Halioglobus japonicus: one gene and its partner. Each later gene encodes a partner of the first gene's protein in a complex. Links are inferred from orthologs where the notes say so. Each region holds a gene or a part of one and is shown in the gene's direction. Other genes may lie near its edges.

The links.
Region 2: the proteins of metK (region 1) and groL are in contact, whole or in part, in a cryo-EM structure (PDB 8P4O), measured with the Escherichia coli proteins. The link is inferred for Halioglobus japonicus from one-to-one orthologs.

Annotation. Positions count from the first base shown.
Region 1 is NZ_CP019450.1:710,694-721,681, reverse strand. Bases 3,443-6,217 are described here. They hold metK (methionine adenosyltransferase), read left to right. Parts: upstream 3,443-4,137; coding sequence 4,138-5,298; downstream 5,299-6,217. Other genes in these bases: ahcY (adenosylhomocysteinase), read left to right, coding at 5,365-6,217; BST95_RS03450 (ArsR/SmtB family transcription factor), read left to right, coding at 3,443-4,112. In the rest of the region: gap (type I glyceraldehyde-3-phosphate dehydrogenase), read right to left, coding at 1-902; tkt (transketolase), read right to left, coding at 921-2,924; more of BST95_RS03450, read left to right, coding at 3,120-3,442; more of ahcY, read left to right, coding at 6,218-6,756; metF (methylenetetrahydrofolate reductase [NAD(P)H]), read left to right, coding at 6,784-7,617; BST95_RS03430 (16S rRNA (uracil(1498)-N(3))-methyltransferase), read left to right, coding at 7,716-8,513; BST95_RS03425 (sugar kinase), read left to right, coding at 8,461-9,450; BST95_RS03420 (carbohydrate porin), read right to left, coding at 9,356-10,537; BST95_RS03415 (alpha/beta hydrolase), read right to left, coding at 10,663-10,988. UniProt on the Escherichia coli protein: Catalyzes the formation of S-adenosylmethionine (AdoMet) from methionine and ATP.
Region 2 is NZ_CP019450.1:1,838,550-1,847,355, forward strand. The notes cover bases 1-2,910. They hold groL (chaperonin GroEL), read left to right. Parts: upstream 1-587; coding sequence 588-2,234; downstream 2,235-2,910. Other genes in these bases: BST95_RS08665 (FxsA family protein), read left to right, coding at 1-50; BST95_RS08680 (crotonase/enoyl-CoA hydratase family protein), read left to right, coding at 2,523-2,910. Also shown: more of BST95_RS08680, read left to right, coding at 2,911-3,224; BST95_RS08685 (Fe-Mn family superoxide dismutase), read right to left, coding at 3,317-3,898; BST95_RS08690 (antitermination protein NusG), read left to right, coding at 4,044-4,664; pyrH (UMP kinase), read left to right, coding at 4,788-5,537; uppS (polyprenyl diphosphate synthase), read left to right, coding at 6,120-6,899; ispC (1-deoxy-D-xylulose-5-phosphate reductoisomerase), read left to right, coding at 7,730-8,806.

The DNA of each region.
Region 1 (10,988 bases):
TGACTGGCATCGACAACACTGGAGTGAGGGTCCTGATTGAAATCACAGGACGCCAACGGCTCTTCAGTATAGCCCAGCACGCCCTGGAAAACGGTCTGCGCGGCACTGCGCAGGGCATCGTTGACCGCATCGATATCGGTGTCCCTTTCCACCTGTACGGTCAGGTCCATGGCCGAGACATTCAAGGTCGGTACGCGCAGTGCCTGGGCACTGAAGCGCCCGCCCATCTCCGGCAGAATGCGCTCCACACCCCGGGCAAGCCCGGTATCAATCGGGATTATCGAGTGGGATGCGGCGCGGGTCTTGCGCAAGTCCGTATGATGGTAAGCATCCAGCACCGGTTGGTCGTTCATGGCCGAGTGGATTGTGGTAATCACGCCACTCTCAATGCCCAGGCTGTCATGCAGCGCCTGGATCACGGGCACAATGCCATTGGTGGTACAGGAAGCGGCAGACACCACGGTGTGCTGTGCCTGCAGCAGGGATTCATTGATGCCGTAGACGATCGTCGCATCAACATCCGCTTGGGCAGGCTGAGAGAACAGGACTTTCCCCGCACCCTGCTCCAGATGCTGTTCCGCCGTCAACCTATCAGTGAAGGCACCGGTACATTCCAGGACCAGGTCGACGTCCAGCGCACGCCAGGGCAGGCTGTCGATCGTATCCTGACGTAACAGCTGGATGTACTGTCCGTCGACCACCAGCGATTGGTCGTCACCCTGAATATCTCCAGGGAAACGACCGTGGGTGGAATCATAGCGGGTGAGGTGGGCGACCGTGCCGGCATCTGCCAACTCGTTAATGGCCACCACCTGCATTCGCTCGCGCAGTGGGCTCTGGTGCAGCGCTCGCAACACACAGCGACCGATGCGGCCGTACCCGTTTATCGCCAGCCGGATCATCCAGAACGGACCTCTATATTAGTCGATTAGAACCTCTTCTACCGCAGCCACGACATTGTCTACGGTGAAGCCAAATTCCTTGAACAGTTCGCCGGCAGGTGCAGACTCACCGAAGCTGGTCATACCCACGATACGGCCGTCCAGGCCCACGTACTTGTACCAGTAGTCGGCGTGCAGTGCCTCCACCGCTACACGGGCGAGCACATCGGAGGGCAGCACTGCCTCGCGGTATGCCGCATCCTGGGCCTCAAAAATTTCGGTACAGGGCATGGAAACCACGCGCACCTGCTTGCCGGCGCCTGCCAGCTGCTCGGCAGCGGCCATGGCCAGTTGTACTTCCGAGCCGGTGGCAATAAGAATCGCATCGGGCGTACCTTCACAGTCCTTGAGGATATAACCACCGCGGGCAATTTCCGCCACCTGGGCCGCGCTGCGATCCTGATGGGGCAGGCCCTGACGAGAGAAGATCAACGCGCTGGGGCCGTCACTGCGTTCCACGGCTGTCTTCCACGCAACGGCAGATTCAACGGTGTCGCAGGGACGCCAGGTGTTCATGTTCGGTGTAGTGCGCAGGGACGCGACCTGCTCCACGGGCTGGTGAGTGGGGCCATCTTCACCCAGGCCGATAGAATCGTGGGTAAATACAAAGATGGACTGCTGCTTCATCAGCGCAGCCATACGCACGGCGTTGCGCATGTATTCCATAAATACCAGGAAGGTGGCGCCGTAGTTGATAAAGCCGCCGTGCAGGGCGATGCCGTTCATCATGGCCGCCATACCGAACTCACGTACCCCGTAGTAGAGGTAGTTGCCGTCTGCATCGTCCTTGCTGATGCCTTTTGAACCGCTCCAGATCGTCAGGTTGGAACCTGCCAGGTCGGCGGAACCGCCAAGCAGTTCAGGCAGCAGCGGGCCATAGGCGTTCAGGCAGTTCTGGGAAGCCTTGCGCGATGCAACACTGGCACCCTCTTCCTGGCACTGGGCAATATAGGCGTCCGATTTGGCGGAGAAATCTGCAGGCAGGTCCCCCGCCAGGCGGCGCTGGAGCTCAGCGGCCAGCTCGGGGTGAGCAGACTGGTATGCGGCAAAGTCAGTGTCCCACTTGGCCTGGGCAGCAGCGCCCTTCTCTCGGGCATTCCAGCCGGCGTAGATTTCCTCGGGAATAACAAACGGATCGTGCGGCCAGTCGATGGCGGTGCGGGTCGCAGCCACTTCGTCGCCACCCAGGGGCGCGCCGTGGCAGGACTCGGTGCCTTGCTTACCGGGTGAGCCCTTACCGATAATGGTCTTGCAGCAGATCAGTGTAGGCTTGCCCGGCTCGTGGCGGGCAGCTTCGATAGCGGCCTTGATCTCGGAGGAGCTGTGGCCGTTCACATCGTTAATCACCTGCCAGCCGTAGCTGGCGAAGCGCGCTGGAGTGTCATCGGTAAACCAGCCTTCTACTTCACCGTCGATGGAGATGTTGTTGTCATCGTAAAAGGCGATCAACTTGCCCAGGCCAAGGGTACCGGCCAGGGAGCACACTTCGTGGGAGATACCTTCCATCAGACAGCCATCGCCGAGGAACGCGTAGGTGTAGTGATCAACGATGTCGTGACCGTCGCGGTTAAATTGTGCCGCCAGTACTTTCTCGGCAACCGCCATACCCACTGCATTGGAGATGCCCTGGCCCAGAGGGCCTGTGGTGGTTTCAACGCCCGGCGTGTAGCCGTATTCAGGGTGGCCGGGGGTCTTGCTGTGCAGCTGACGGAAATTCTGGATCTCAGACATCGGCAGGTCGTAGCCGGTCAGGTGCAGCAGTGAGTAGATCAGCATTGAACCGTGACCATTGGACAGCACAAAGCGGTCGCGATTGGCCCAGCTCGGATCTGCCGGGTTGTGGACCATATAATCGTTCCACAATACTTCGGCAATATCGGCCATACCCATGGGAGCGCCAGGGTGGCCGGAATTGGCCTTTTGGACCGCGTCCATGGACAGGGCGCGGATGGCGTTAGCGAGTTCAATACGAGAAGAAGACATCGGTATCTCCGTGTTGGCGGGTGGGGCCGGGTTAGAAAAGGGCGCTATTTTCGCGTAACAGGCGGCGAACAGCAACGACAATAATACCGCTACAAGCCCCGCCAGCACTGCCATATCAAATAATTTTGATTTCGCCTTTCGAACTATATCAAATAATTTTGATATACAATTATTTCCCTGCTACACTCCTGCGCCATGTCTTCAGTCGAAAAAGCCATTTCCATGCCGGGCGAAGCCCTGGCCAGCGATCTCGCCGCCCTGTGCAAGGCCAGCGCAGATCCGCTGCGCCTGCAGGTACTACGCGTATTGCGCGAAGATTCCTTTGGCGTTTCCGAGCTGTGCAGCATTTTCGACATTCGCCAGCCCGCGCTGAGCCATCACCTGAAAGTGCTGGCGGGCGCCGGCCTGGTGGCAACCCGCCGCGAGGGCAACGCCATCTTCTACCGCCGCGCCCAACTGGGTCAGCGCCCCGAACTGGAAGCACTGCAGGCCGCTCTGTTCGAATCGGTAGACCAGATCGAGCTGCCCGAGCAAACCCAGCTTGCCCTCAGTGAATTGCATGTACAGCGCGAAGCCAACTCGCGCAATTTTTTCCGCGACAATGCCCACAAGTTTCGCCAGCAGCAGGATCTCATTGCCAGTTACGAACAATACGCAGGCACCGTGGCCGAAGTATTGCGCAATGCGCCCCTGACCCACCGCGGCACAGCCCTGGAAGTGGGCCCCGGCGACGGCAGCTTCCTGTTGGAGCTGGCACCGCAGTTTGACCGCGTAGTGGCCCTCGACATCGAAGCCATGATGCTTGAGCAGGCCCGCCAGAAAACCCAGGCAGCGGGCGCGGACAACATCGAGTTCATTCACGGCGACACGGCGAGCGACGCCCTCGAGGGGCTCCAGGCCGACTGTGCTGTGATCAACATGGTACTTCACCATACCCCTGCTCCCGGCCAGATCCTCAAGGATGTGGCCGCCCGCCTCGCCCCGGGCGGCGCCGTGCTGGTCACTGACCTGTGCGCACACGACCAGGGCTGGGCACGCGAGAATTGCGGTGATCTGTGGCTGGGTTTCGACCCGGCGCAACTCACCGAATGGGCCAGCGACGCTGGCCTCACCGACCTGGCCAGTGCCTATCTGGCCCAACGCAATGGATTTCAAGTACAGGTGCGCCTGTTCGGCCACCCCGGATAACACGCAGTAAGAAAGGAAAAACCCAATGAGTGAGTACAGTATTTTCACTTCTGAGTCGGTCTCAGAAGGCCATCCAGATAAAATGGCAGACCAGATCTCTGACGCCATACTGGACGCCATCCTGGCCGACGACAAAGACGCCCGCGTGGCGGTTGAAACTATGGTTAAGACCGGTATGGCCGTCGTCGCCGGTGAGGTGACCACCTCTACCTATGTCGACCTCGAAGACGTGGTTCGCCAGGTCATTCTCGACATTGGCTACGACAGCTCCGATGTGGGCTTCGACGGCGCCTCCTGTGCCGTACTGAATGCGATTGGCAAGCAGTCTCACGACATTGCCATCGGTGTGAATGAAGGCGAAGGCGCCCACGAGGAACAGGGCGCCGGCGACCAGGGTCTGATGTTTGGCTACGCCACCAAGGAAACACCGGTGTTGATGCCTGCCCCCATCTACTACTCTCACCGCATGGTGGAAAAGCAGGCCCAACTGCGCAAGGACGGCGTTCTGCCCTGGCTGCGCCCGGATGCCAAGAGCCAGGTAACCCTGCGCTATGAGAACGGCCTGCCCGTGGCCATCGATGCCGTTGTTCTGTCTACCCAGCACGATCCCGATATCAGCCAGAAAGATATCCACGAGGCTGTAATGGACATGATCGTCAAGGAAACCCTCCCCGCTGAGTGGCTGCACGCAGACACGAAGTACCACATCAACCCCACTGGCCAGTTCATCATTGGCGGCCCGGTTGGCGACTGTGGCCTGACCGGCCGCAAGATCATCGTTGACACCTACGGCGGCATGGCCCGTCACGGCGGCGGCGCCTTCTCCGGCAAGGACCCCTCCAAGGTAGACCGTTCAGCTGCATACGCAGGCCGTTACGTGGCCAAGAACATCGTTGCAGCGGGCCTGGCTGACCGCTGTGAGATCCAGGTGTCCTATGCTATCGGTGTTGCTGAACCCACATCTGTCTCAGTGAACAGCTTCGGTACCGGCAAACTCAGCGATGAGAAAATCGCTGAGCTGGTGGCCGAACACTTCGACCTGCGCGCCAAGGGCCTGGTCGACATGCTGGATCTGAAACGCCCGATTTACCGTAAAACTGCAGCATATGGCCACTTCGGCCGCGAAGATGCAGACTTTACCTGGGAAGCCACTGACAAAGCTGAGGCCCTCAAGGCCGCACTGTAAACCACCGAAAAAGGGGGACAGACCCCAATTTTTAATGGGGTCTGTCCCCAATTAGAGGAAAGAGCAATGAGCACTGCAGAAAACATTGAAACCACTGCCGACTACAAAGTCGCTGATATCGCCCTGGCTGAATGGGGCCGCAAAGAACTGGACATCGCCGAAGGCGAAATGCCCGCGCTGATGGCCCTGCGCGCCAAGTACTCGGACAGCAAGCCGCTGGCCGGCGCCAAGATTCTGGGTTGTATCCACATGACCATCCAGACCGGCGTTCTGATCGAAACCCTGACTGCGCTGGGCGCCGAAGTGCGCTGGTCTTCCTGTAACATTTTCTCCACCCAGGACCACGCTGCTGCGGCGATCGCTGCCGCCGGTATCCCGGTCTTCGCCTGGAAAGGTGAAACCGAAGAAGAATACGACTGGTGCCTGGAACAGACCATCCTCAAGGACGGCCAGCCCTGGGATGCCAACATGGTTCTCGACGATGGCGGCGACCTGACGGCCATGCTGCACGAGAAGTACGGCGCCATGCTGGAAAGCATCCACGGCATCACCGAAGAGACGACTACTGGCGTTCATCGCCTGCAGGAAATGCTGGAAGCCGGCACCCTGAAAGTGCCTGCGGTGAACGTGAACGACTCTGTCACCAAGTCCAAGAACGACAACAAGTACGGCTGTCGCCACTCCCTGAACGACGCTATCAAGCGCGGCACCGACCACCTGCTGGCCGGTAAGAAAGCGCTGGTTATCGGCTACGGCGACGTGGGCAAAGGTTCTGCCCAGTCACTGGCCCAGGAAGGCATGATCGTAAAAGTATCCGAGATCGACCCGATCTGTGCCATGCAGGCCTGTATGGACGGCTTCGAAGTCGTCTCGCCTTACATCGATGGCAACAACCAGGGTAACGACGAGTGCGTTAACCGCGATCTGCTCGGCAACACCGACCTGGTCGTCACCACCACCGGTAACTACAACGTGTGTGACGAGTACATGCTCAAGGCACTGAAATCCGGCGCCGTGGTGTGCAACATCGGCCACTTCGACAACGAGATCGACACCGCCTACATGCGTCGCAACTGGGAGTGGGAAGAAGTGAAGCCCCAGGTCCACAAGGTATACCGCGACCAGGCCAGCAACGATCACCTGATCCTGCTGTCTGAAGGCCGTCTGGTAAACCTGGGTAACGCCACCGGCCACCCCTCGCGCATCATGGACGGCTCCTTCGCCAACCAGGTACTGGCGCAGATCTACCTGTACGAGCGCAAGTTCGCCGACCTCGAAGCCGAGCTGAAGCCTGCGGCACTGTCGGTAGAAGTACTGCCCAAGAAGCTGGACGAAGAAGTAGCTGCGCACATGATCGGCGGCTTCGGTGCGGTTCTGACCAAGCTGACCTCCGAGCAGGCCGAGTACATCAACGTGAGCGTGGAAGGCCCCTTCAAGCCCGAAGCTTACAAGTACTAAGCAAGCCAAGAATAGAAAGGAGACACTGTGGCCAAGCCAAGAATCAGCTTTGAGTACTTCCCGCCGAAAACTGACGCGGGCAAGGACAAGTTGCTGAACGAGACCACCCCGGCGCTGAACGAGTTGAATCCTGAATTCTTCTCGGTCACCTACGGCGCCGGCGGCACCACCCGGGACACAACCCTGGGTGTGGTTTCCACCATGCGCGAGGCGGGTGTCGATGTTGCCCCTCACATCAGCTTCGGCGGTGATGACGAGGACACCATGGCGGAACTGCTGCAAACCTATAAGGCGCGCGGCATCAAACGCCTGGTTGCACTGCGCGGTGACATGCCTTCCGGCATGGGCACCGCCATGCAGCTGGTGCACGCCAATGACCTGGTGGCCTTTATCCGGGAAAAAACCGGCGACCACTTCAATATTGAAGTGGCGGCCTATCCGGAAATTCACCCCGAGTCCAAGAGCTACGACAGCGACATTCACTTCCTCAAGAAGAAAATGGATGCCGGCGCCAACAGCGCTATCACCCAGTACTTCTACAATGTGGAAGCCTATTTCTACTATCTCGATCAGTGTATGGCGGCGGGTATCGACAAGCCGATTTACGCGGGCATCATGCCGATTACCAACTTCGAAAATCTGGCGCGCTTCTCGCGTAACTGTGGCGCCGAAATCCCGCGCTGGATTTGCCGGAAGATGGAAGGCTATGGCGACGACCTGGAATCCGTGCGCAAGTTCGGCCTCGAAGTTGTCACCCAGCTCTGCCAGACCCTGATGGATTCCGGTTGCCCCGGCATCCATTTCTACACCATGAACCAGGTAGAGCCCACCCGGGAAATCTACAACAACCTGGGCCTTTGATACCTGTTGTTCAGCCTCTGGGAACTGCGATTCGCAGTTCCTGCTTCCCCTTCTTCAAAACCTCAGACCGACTGCAAAATCTGTAGTAGGATGCCCGCATGCGCATTCCCCGAATTCACACTGCCCAGGCGTTGCAGCCCGATAGTATCGTCGAGCTTGAGGCCGGACCCAGCCAGCACCTGGCCCGCGCCCTGCGTATGCAGGAGGGCGCTGAACTGGTTTTGTTTGACGGCACCGGCGGCCAGTATCCGGCGGTGATTACTTCGGTCGGCAAGAAGCAGGTGACGGTGCAAACCGGCGCTTTCGACGATTGCAACCTGGAGTCGACACTACGGGTCAGCCTGGGTATCGCCATCTCACGTGGTGATCGCATGGACTGGGTGATTCAAAAAGCCACTGAGCTAGGCGTCAGCAGCATTACACCCCTGCAAACCGAACGCACCGAAGTGAAACTGAAAGGCGATCGCGCAGCTAAAAAAATCGGGCACTGGCAGCAGATAGCGATCAGTGCGTGTGAACAGTGCGGCCGCAATATCGTGCCCGTTGTCAGCGACATTGCCCCCGTCGCCGCCTGGCTCGAGGCTCAGCCAGCACAACTGAAAGTGGTACTGCACCATCGCGCTGATCCATTGCCCGCAAGTGACGACGCGCCGGCGTCGGTGGCACTGTTGATCGGTCCCGAGGGTGGTCTCAGCACGAGTGAAATTAAAGCCGCCGAAGCCGCTGATTTCCTGTCGCTGCGACTGGGCCGCGAGTGCTGCGCACTGAGACTGCACCCCTGGCGGCGCTTACGGCACTTCAATTCAAGTGGGGCGACATGCCCTTCTAGTTTTCGGAATACCCATGCGCGACTTGGTGATCTTCGGCGAATGCATGGTAGAGCTCTCCTACGATGAGCAGGGCCAGTTGCAACAGGGCTTTGCCGGCGACGTATACAGCGTTTCGGTGTATTTGCGCCGGGCCAACCCCGACACCCTGGTACGAATGTTGTGTGCTCTGGGTGATGACCCGTTCAGCAATGCGCTGCGCATAGCGCTCGCAGACGAGGGCGTGAATACAAGCCTGCTGCTAAGCCACCCCGAGCGACATGTAGGGCTGTACTCTATCCACAACGGTGCAGCAGGTGAACGCAGCTTTATTTATCGGCGCTCCGAATCTGCCGCCCGCCACACGCTGCAACTCGTGAATGAGCAGCAGCTAAACCTGGCGGATCCGGCTCCGGATTGCTTCTACCTGTCGGGCATTTCGCTGGCATTGGCGGAAGCCGAAACGCCCGGCGCGATCTGGCCAATGCTGGACGCCCTCAAGGCCCGCGGCACCCAGATCATTTTCGATACCAACTACCGGCCGCGGCTGTGGTCTAGCCAAGCCGCCGCACAGGCGGCGTTCGACCGCATGCTCAGCTACAGCGATCTGGTATTACCGGGAGTGGAAGACCTTGAGCTACTCAACGGCCTGACTCATGCCGCAAGCATCGGCGCCTATCTGCATGACAAAGGCGTCGCTACAATGGTGTTGAAAAATGGACCTGCAGATATTCTGTACGGCGATCCTTTAGCACCCGCAAAGCATGTAATCGCACCGGTGGCCAATGTCGTGGACACCACCGCCGCCGGAGATTCCTTCAGCGGTACTCTGCTGGGTGAGCTGGCAGCCGGCAAATCACTGGCAGAAGCGGTCGCCGCGGGGCAAACATGTCAGCCCGGGTTATCCAGCACCGCGGGGCGATTTTGCCGCGTTAAAACGCCAGGCGCATTCGCACACCAAACACCCAGAGCGAATCTTCCTCTAAATTCAGTGCCGGATTGCGGATGTATTGCACATCGGGGGTAATGGCCAGTTCTTCGAAGAGCTGTATCCGGTAAAAGGCCTCGACAGTAGTCTGTTCTGGCAGGTCAGGCCCATAGGTGCTCTCCATCGGCACCCCCCAGTTGACGCCCACACCCAACTGGTTGCCGCCGGCGACCTTCGCCCAGGCAAACCCGGTACTCACAGACTCTTCCAGTATTGCGCCGCCATCGTCGGCATAGCCGCAGCGTAGGAATACTGTCCAGTGGCGATTGAATAACCTGCTCCACGACAGATTCGCACCCCACCCCTCTTCGACACCCGCATACTCTCGCTCATCCACCTGCCACAACGTGAGATGAACATTGTTCGGGAACGCCTGCTCGCGACTGCCGTTCCAGCCAATCTCTACATGTTTGAAGTATTCCCGCTCCTCAAAGAACGTATCGAAGCCTTCAAGGGGATCGTGGGGATCTGAATTCGCATTGGCAAAGCCACCCACCACGTACAGGTTGTCGTTGAGATAACCGCCAACGGCAAGGCCCAGACCTTCGTTGGGAACGGGCATGGATGTGCTGCCGGTGGAACAGGCGTAGTTGAAAAAAGTGGTCCAGGGGCTGGCCAGGGTGTACACATCCACGTAGTCGCTGGTGTCCAGCCAGCCGCCCAACACCACCAGGTTGCCGTCGAACATTCGCTGGCGCCAGTACAGGTTGGTCAGCCTCGCCTGTTGATCGCTGAGGGTCAGGTGCAGCAGTCCCGCGTAACCTATTTCACTACCCAGGCCCTGTGGTGAAACACGGCTGCCATAAGCATGGCGATGCTCCACCTTCCAGATCAACGCCCCGGAATCTGCGCCTGCACCGGTGTAGGCTTCCCACACGCCCAGAAACCGCAACGCACCGCCAACGCCCTTATCTTCGCCAGGACGTTCGGTGGCATGCAGGTAGGCATTGATATAGTCGAGGCTCCAGCTGACGCCTGTGCGCTTTTCAAAATCCAGCTTCCGCGCTCGCCAGTCGTCAAAGGTATCGCTGCGAAACACCGTGCCGCCGGGCACCGCATCAATGCCGATACGCCGCTCGACCTGATCAGGGCTGGCCAATGAAAACCAGCGCACCCAGCGACTCACTGCTTTGGAGTCACAGTCCTCCAACGCCTACTGGGTGCAGGCCACTTCCTCAAGCGTTTCGTTGTCATTCTCTGCAAGCGGCGCGGCCGCTATCGACAGGGCAAGCAGCGCCCCGCCCATACATTTCACTGCTCGCGCACCCAGCGAGCATGCGCCCACTCGAGGAATTCGGTTACTGCATTCACCGTGTGATCGGTGCGCACGGAGTGGAACACTTCAAAAGCATGCTGCCCGCCCGGCAGCTCGGCGTACGCCAGAGCTTGCTGCGAGGTCTTTTCCAGCGCGGAAACGAAAGCGCGAGCCTCCTCCACCCAAACCAAGGTGTCGTGAGTGCCGTGCACCACAAAGGTGGGAGGCGCATGATCGTTGACGTGGCTGATCGGCGATCCACTTTCCCACAGCTCGGGCTCTTCATCAGCCTTGCATTGCAGCACTTTGTCGGCCAGCAATT
Region 2 (8,806 bases), 1.1 Mb from region 1 along the record:
CCGTTATCGAGGGGCAATTTCGCCGTGTCGATGACGATATGAGGCCATAAGGTATTGAAAATAAGGGTATAAATTTACTTTCAGGCCTTTCTGTCCAGCCCCTTGACCCCGCCGTAACTCGCACTAGAATTAGCACTCTCTTAAAAAGAGTGCTAACCGCCCCTTGAAATGCTCCGGGGCGGCCCCATGAACCTAGCAGCGCCCCGCTGAGGGCTCTCATAACATTGTCACTAGGAGAAACAGACAAATGAGTATCCGTCCCCTGTACGACCGCGTGGTCGTTCGTCGCAACGCAGAGGAAGAAACCAGTGCAGGTGGCATTCTGCTGCCCGGTTCCGCCAAGGAAAAGCCCAATCAGGGCGAGATCGTTGCAGTTGGTGAAGGCAAGGTCCTGGATAACGGCGAAGTACGCCCCTGGCCGTAAAAATTGGCGATACCGTGGTCTTCGGCCAGTACGCCGGCAGCAACACCATCGAAATCGACGGTGAAGAACTGATCATCATGGGTGAGAGCGAGATCTTCGCTGTGGTCGAATAAGACCCGCCCGAATAGAACACGACCAGATTAAGTTTTAAGGAATTTAGACGATGTCAGCAAAAGACGTATTTTTTGGCGACGACGCTCGCTCTCGCATGCTCAACGGCGTGAACACACTCGCCAACGCCGTTAAGGCAACTCTCGGCCCCAAGGGTCGCAACGTAATCCTCGACAAAGCCTTTGGCGCTCCTACCGTCACTAAAGACGGTGTATCTGTTGCCAAGGAAATCGAACTGGAAGACAAGTTCGAAAACATGGGCGCGCAGATGGTGAAGGAAGTTGCTTCCCAGGCTTCTGACGTGGCTGGTGACGGTACTACTACTGCCACAGTACTGGCTCAGTCCATCGTCAACGAAGGCTTGAAGTCTGTTGCCGCTGGTATGAACCCGATGGACCTCAAGCGCGGTATCGACAAGGCTGTTGCGGCTGCCGTTGAGAAGATCCTGGAAGCTTCCATTGCCTGTGAAGATTCCAAGGCGATTGCCCAGGTAGGCACTATCTCTGCTAACTCCGACGCCCAGGTAGGTGACATCATCGCCGAAGCCATGGACAAGGTTGGCAAAGAAGGCGTTATCACTGTTGAAGAAGGTTCCGGCCTCGAAAACGAGCTGGACGTGGTTGAAGGTATGCAGTTTGACCGAGGTTACCTGTCTCCCTACTTCATCAACAACCAGGACAGCATGAGCGTCGAATCCGAAGCGCCCTTCATCCTGCTGGTAGACAAGAAGATCTCCAACATCCGCGAACTGCTGCCCCTGCTGGAGCAGGTTGCCAAGGCTTCCAAGCCGCTGGTCATCATCGCCGAAGATGTTGAAGGCGAAGCCCTGGCCACCCTGGTTGTGAACAACATGCGCGGCATTGTTAAAGTTGCTGCCTGTAAGGCACCTGGATTCGGTGACCGTCGTAAGGCCATGCTGCAGGATATCGCTATCCTGACCGGCGGTACTGTGATCTCTGAAGAAGTGGGCCTGGACCTCGAGTCCGCCACTCTGGAACACCTGGGCACCGCCAAGCGCGTAACCATGGACAAAGACAACAGCACTATCATCGACGGTGCTGGTGAAGCTGCTGCTATCCAGGCGCGTGTGGGCGAGATCCGCACCCAGATCGAAAACACTTCTTCCGACTACGATCGTGAGAAGCTGCAGGAGCGCGTTGCCAAGCTGGCTGGCGGTGTTGCAGTCATCAAGGTTGGCGCCGCCACCGAGATCGAAATGAAAGAGAAGAAAGCCCGCGTTGAAGACGCCCTGCACGCGACCCGCGCTGCGGTGGAAGAGGGTGTTGTTGCCGGCGGTGGTGTTGCCCTGGTGCGCGCTGTTGCGGCTATCAAAGGTCTGGAAGGCGACAATGAAGACCAGAACCACGGCATTGCAGCTGCGCTGCGCGCCATGGAAGGTCCTCTGCGCCAGATCGTCGGCAACGCTGGTGACGAAGCCTCTGTGGTACTGGACAAGGTCAGCAATGGCGAAGGCAACTTCGGCTACAACGCTGGCACTGGCGAGTACGGCGACATGATCGAGATGGGTATTCTCGACCCCGCTAAGGTAACCCGCACTGCGCTGCAGGCCGCTGGTTCCGTGGCTGGTCTGATGATCACCACCGAGGTAATGGTTGCCGATGCACCTCAGGATGCGGCTGCGGCGGCACCTGCCATGCCAGACATGGGCGGCATGGGCGGCATGGGCGGCATGATGTAAGCCCAGCCTCTCAGGCAAACCCAAAAAGCCCGGCCCAGTGCCGGGCTTTTTCGTTTTTTGGGGGGGACATTTTTTGGGGACAGACCACAATTGTTTGGGGATCGACCGCGCTGTAGGGGACAGACCACATTTATTTGGGGAGAGAACAAGGTACGACCCGGGGAGTGCGGTCGGTCCCCTAATAAATGTGGTCTGTCCCCGAATGCTGGCCCGGTTTTGGTGGCCTTTGCCGCCGGTTTGCACTACGGTATACGCCCTCAGAACAGAACAATCCCTCCAGAGGTATCCATGTCACAAATCGTCACCTTCACCGAAGAAGAAAAGTACTGCCTGATCCAGATGGATGACGGCAAGGCCAATGCCATTTCATTTGTGATGCTCGAGCAGCTTGGTGCTGCGTTCGATCAGGCTGAAGCCGCGGGCAAGGTCGTTGTCCTTGCGGGGCGCGCTGGCAAGTTTTCGGCGGGCTTCGATCTCTCCGTTATGGGGCAGGGTGGCGATGCGATGATGGATCTCGTTACCCGTGGTGGCGATCTGGCCCGGCGTATGCTGACCTTCCCAACCCCGGTAGTGCTGGCCGTTACCGGCCATGCCCTGGCCATGGGTGCGATTATGCTGATGTCGGCCGATTACCGTATTGGAGCCTCAGGGCCCTTTAAGCTGGGTCTGAATGAGGTAGCTATCGGTATGACGCTGCCTTACTTCGGGGTAGAGATTGCCCGGGCCAAGCTTGCCCCGGCGCATTTTGATCGGGCCGTTAACTGTGGCGTATTGTACAACGCTGACGGTGGTGTAGCGGCGGGCTACGTGGATGAAGCCGTTGATGTGGACGGTGTGATGGCGCGTGCTGTTGCTGTGGCAGAACAGTTGTCTGGCATTAATATGGCTGCGCACAAGGCCACCAAGGAACGCGTTCGCGCGCCGCTGTTTGCCGCGCTTGAGCAGGCACAGCAGTTGGATGCGGAGAGCCTCAAGGCACTGATGGCCTGAGTATTTTCCCGCCAGGGGAAATCACTGATTCATAAAAAAGGCCCTGCACCGGGATCGGTGCAGGGCCTTTTCTGTTGTTTCGCGATGCGAAATCAGGCGAAGTTCGCGTTGACGAATTCCCAGTTAACCAGCGCCCAGAAGGCTGCCATGTACTTGGGGCGCGCATTGCGATAGTCGATGTAGTAGGCGTGCTCCCACAGATCGACTGTCAGCAGCGGTGTCACGCCTTCTTCAGTCAGCGGGGTAGCAGCATTGGAAGTGTTAACGATGGCCACGGAGCCGTCTGCATTTTTGACCAGCCAGGTCCAGGAAGAGCCGAAGTTGTTGATGGCGCTTTCGGTGAAGGCTGTCTTGAACGCGTCGAAAGATCCGAAGGCTGCATCGATGGCTGCAGCGATATCGTCGGTGGCTTCGCCGCCGCCATTGGGGCTCAGGCAGTTCCAGTAAAAGCTGTGGTTCCAGATCTGGGCCGCGTTGTTGAAGACGCCGCCTTCAGAGGTTTTTACGACTTCTTCGAGAGTTTTGCCTTCCAGGCCATTGGCTGCGGCCAGGCCATTCAGTTTGTCGACGTAAGTCTGGTGGTGTTTGCCGTAGTGGAATTCCAGCGTCTCGGCGGAGATGTGGGGCTCGAGCGCATCTTTGGCGTAGGGCAGGGCAGGCAGTTCAAAGGCCATGAGCAGTGTCCTCAATGTCGGTAGTGGTGGATGTACAACAGGAAAACCCCTACGAAGCGTAGGGGCTAGAAATCGCGCCTTTCGCGGCGCCGGCGCAAGTGTATAATCAACGGGCGACCACAACAATTAAAAAGGGGGGTATCGCATGATTCTCGAGTTTATTTTCCGCTGGGCCCACGTGCTGTTTGGCATTACGTGGATCGGCCTGCTCTATTACTTCAACTTCGTACAGACAGAATACTTCAAGGAAGCCGAGGCAGACGCCAAGGCCGATGCCGTAAAGAAACTGGCTCCGCGCGCGTTGTGGTGGTTCCGTTGGGGCGCCATGTTCACGTTCCTTACCGGTCTGGTACTGCTGCACCTGGTCGGTGCATCAACCAACCTCAAAGGTATGCCGGTGATCTGGATTGGCTCCCTGGCGGGTATCCTGATGTTCCTGAACGTATGGCTCATCATCTGGCCTAACCAGCAGATTGTTATTGGCCTGAAAGAAGGCGACGGCCCTGCAGCGGCTGCGAAGGCTGGCCTGGCATCACGCACCAATACGCTGTTTTCTGGCCCCATGCTGTTCGGTATGCTCGGTTCCAAGCACCTGTACATTGCCGATATCAGCATGGCCGGTGTCGGCGCGTGCGCGGCGATTATTCTGGCGCTCGAAGCCAACGCCCTGTTCGGTAAAACTGGCCCGATGACCTCAGTGAAAGGTGTCATTCACTGCAGTGTCGCACTGACGGCTGTTATCTGGGCGTTGCTGGCTTTCCTGTAAGCACCAGGCAGTTCCTGAGAAGCCCGTTCGCGGGCTTCTTTTCGTTTGAATTTGCCGAAATTGTCGCTGGGGTGCCGGGCCTTGTTCCTGTAAGATAGCGTCCCAGTTCAGGAGAGGTGAGATATGCCCCAGATGACTGGTGAAAAGAAGTACAAGCGCATTCTGCTCAAGTTGAGCGGCGAGGCGCTGACCGGCAGTGAAGCTTTTGGCATTGACCCCAAAGTGCTCGACCAGATGGCGCTGGAAATCGGCCAGTTGGTTGGTATTGGTGTGCAGGTGGGCCTGGTAGTAGGTGGCGGTAATCTGTTCCGCGGCGCCGCGCTGCAGACAGCGGGTCTGGACCGGGTCACCGGTGACCATATGGGCATGCTGGCCACGGTGATGAATGCACTGGCACTGCGCGACGCGCTGGAACGCTCCAACATCTCAACCCAGGTCATGTCTGCGATTCCCATGAGTGGCGTGGTAGATCACTATGATCGCCGCAAGGCCATTCGAGCGTTGAATAACGGTGATGTGGTTATTTTTTCAGCAGGCACCGGTAACCCCTTCTTTACCACAGATTCGTCGGCCTGCCTTAGAGGCATCGAGGTCGATGCGGAGCTGGTGCTCAAGGCGACCAAGGTCGATGGCGTGTACTCGGCCGACCCCATGAAAGTGGCGGATGCCGTTAAGTATGATCGCCTCACTTACGATGAGGTGCTGGACAAAAAACTTGAGGTGATGGACCTCACCGCAATTTGCCTGTGTCGGGATCACGATATGCCGGTGCGGGTATTCGAAATGGAGAAGCAGGGCGCCCTGCTCAATATCGTCCGCGGTGGCGATGACGGTACTTTGATTGAACAATCGGCGCCACAGGAGGAATCATAAACGTGATCGACGATATTAAATCTGAAGCTGGAGAGCGCATGGGAAAAAGCCTCGACGCGCTGAATCACAATTTCAACAAAATCCGCACAGGCCGTGCGCACCCCAGCCTGCTTGATGGCCTGAAGGTAGAGTATTACGGTTCCGATACCCCCTGAATCAGGTGGCTAACGTGAACGTGGAAGATGCACGCACCCTGTCTCTGACTGCCTGGGACAAGACTATGATCCCGGCCATTGAAAAAGCGATTATGAAGTCCGACCTCGGCCTGAACCCGGCGACGGCAGGCGAGGTGATTCGTATCCCGATGCCGATGCTGACCGAGGAAACCCGCAAGGGCTATATTCGCCAGGCGCGCCAGGAGGCGGAGTCTGCTCGCGTCTCTATTCGCAATGCCCGTCGCGATGCCAATGGCATGCTCAAGGACCTCGTCAAGGAAAAGGAAATTTCTGAGGACGATGAGCGTCGCGGTCAGGATGAGGTGCAAAAGCTCACCGACGGCTTCGTTGCCAAAGTTGAAAAAATGTTGGCTGAGAAAGAAGCCGACCTCATGGAGATCTAGGGCCCTTAGCCCTGGTCTCAGCCATGTCTGAATCCAATTCGCGGGGCGAAACTGACAGTCGCGAAACCGTTGTGCCACGGCATGTTGCCATCATCATGGATGGCAACAATCGCTGGGCAAAGCGCAACGGCGTTCCCGGCCCAGCCGGCCATCGCGCCGGCGTAGAAGCAGTCCGCAATATTCTCCGAGCCTGCCGTAACCACGGCGTTGAAGTGCTCACCCTATTTGCTTTCAGCAGTGAAAACTGGGGTCGTCCGCTGCCCGAGGTGCGGGCATTGCTGGCCCTGTTGTCGCGCTATTTGCGCAGTGAAGTGCGCGAACTGCACAAGGACGGTATTCGCCTGCGGTTTATTGGCGAGCGCTCGCGATTCAGTGGCCGCCTGCAGCGCTTGATGCAGCAGTCTGAACATCTCACTGCTGGCAATACCGAGGCCACTGTCGTGATTGCGGTAGATTACGGCGGCCAGTGGGACATCGCCCAGGTAGCGCAAAAGCTGGCCCGCCAGGCCCAATTGGGAGAGCTTGACCCCGACAGCATCGACGCTCAGATGATTGATCGGAATATCTCTATTGCCGACCTGCCGCGCCCCGACCTTTGCATACGCACCGGGGGCGATGCTCGTATCAGTAATTTCATGCTGTGGCATTTCGCTTACAGTGAGCTGTATTTCACGAACACTCTGTGGCCTGATTTTGGCGAACTGGAATTCGCCCGGGCGCTGGCTGACTATAGCCGCCGCGAACGGCGTTTCGGGCTGCGTGATCCCGATGGCCTGGTGGCAGGAGCAGATCTCGATGCTTAAGCAGCGCATTATTACTGCGCTGATAATGGCGGGCCTCTTTCTCGCCGCTATCGCCTTTCTCTCGGTCCCTGCTCTGGCGTTGGCGATTGCCCTGATTGTGCTCGCCGGCGGTTGGGAATGGTCGCGTCTGGCCGGCTGGGAAAGTGCCCCTGCCAGAGGCCTGTTTGTAGCAGTGCTGGGCAGCGTACTGGGTGTTATCTACGTAACATGCGGCTTGGGTCAAAACCCGGCTCGTGAACAGGTTCAGCCGATTCTTGGTCTGGCGACCCTGTGGTGGTCATTTGCCCTGTTGTGGATTAAGTCCTACCCGGGAAGTGCGGTGCTCTGGAGTAACCGGTGGATGCGCTCCCTGATCGGGTTGCTGGTGCTTGCGCCGGCCTGGACAGCGGCGATCTACCTGCTGAGCTTCTCTCAGGGAGGCCTGTTGTTGATTTCCATGGTGGTCATCGTTGTGGCAGCGGATGTCGGTGCGTATTTCAGCGGGAAGTCCCTGGGCAAACACAAGCTGGCGCCGGCGGTCAGCCCGCGAAAACCTGGGAGGGTTTCTGGGGTGGTGAGATTGCCGCTGCTGCGGTCGGTGTTGCGTTGTGGTTTTTCCTGCCCGCCCAGGGCGCACATATTTCCCTGCTGGCCGTGCTGGCCATTGTAGTGGCGACCAGTATTGCCTCAGTCGTGGGTGACCTGACCGTCAGCATGGTCAAACGCGAAAGTGGCTGCAAAGACAGCGGTAGCCTGCTGCCGGGTCACGGTGGTTTCCTCGACCGTCTCGACAGTCTCTGTGGAGCCGCACCGGTATTTACCCTGGGTCTGGTTCTGGCGGGCTGGTGACGATGAGCAGTGCGGTACGTCAGGTCTCTGTTCTAGGGTCCACAGGTTCTATTGGTGTCAGCACCCTCGATGTGATCGGGCGCCACCCCGAAGATTTCCAGGTGTATGCCCTGGCCGCACACCGCTCGGTAGACGCCATGCTTGCCCAATGTGAGCAGTTCCAGCCGCGCTATGCCGTTATGGCTGATGAAAGGGCTGCTGAGGCCCTGCGCAAGGGGCTGGCAGCGGGTTCGGTCACCGAGGTATTGTGTGGTGATGCAGGCCTGGAGCAGGTTGTGACTGCCCCGGAAGTCGACTGTGTCATGGCGGCCATCGTCGGTGCCGCCGGCCTGCCTTCTACCCTCGCGGCGGCGCGAGCGGGCAAAACTCTGTTGCTGGCGAACAAGGAGTCGCTGGTCATGGGAGGCCATCTCCTGATGCAGGCCGTGCGCGATTCAGGCGCCCGATTGTTGCCTATCGACAGCGAACACAACGCGATTTTTCAGTGCATGCCCGCTGATAGCGAGGCGCGCCCTCAACTCAAGGGCGTGAGTAAGGTTTTGCTGACGGCCTCTGGTGGCCCGTTCCGCAACTGGACCCACGCGCAAATGGCCGAGGCCACCCCGGATCAGGCTTGCGCGCACCCTAACTGGTCCATGGGGCGCAAGATTTCCGTAGACTCCGCAAGCCTGATGAACAAGGGGTTGGAATTTATCGAAGCCTGCTGGATTTTTGATGTCGGCCCGGAACAGGTTGATGTGATTGTGCACCCGCAGAGTATTATTCACTCCATGGTGCAGTATGTGGACGGTTCGGTGATTGCCCAGCTCGGCAATCCCGATATGCGTACCCCCATAGCTTACGGGCTAGCCTGGCCCCAGCGGGTGGATGCCGGCGTGGCGCCGCTGGATCTGATTACCACCGCCAGGCTCGATTTCGAGGCTCCGGACGAGCAGCGGTTCCCCTGTTTGCGCCTGGCCCGTGAGTCGGTGGCGAGCGGTGGCACGGCCATGGCTATCTGTAATGCTGCCAATGAGGTGGCGGTAGAGGCATTTCTGGACGAGAGAATTCGCTTTACGGACATTCCGCGAGTGATTGAG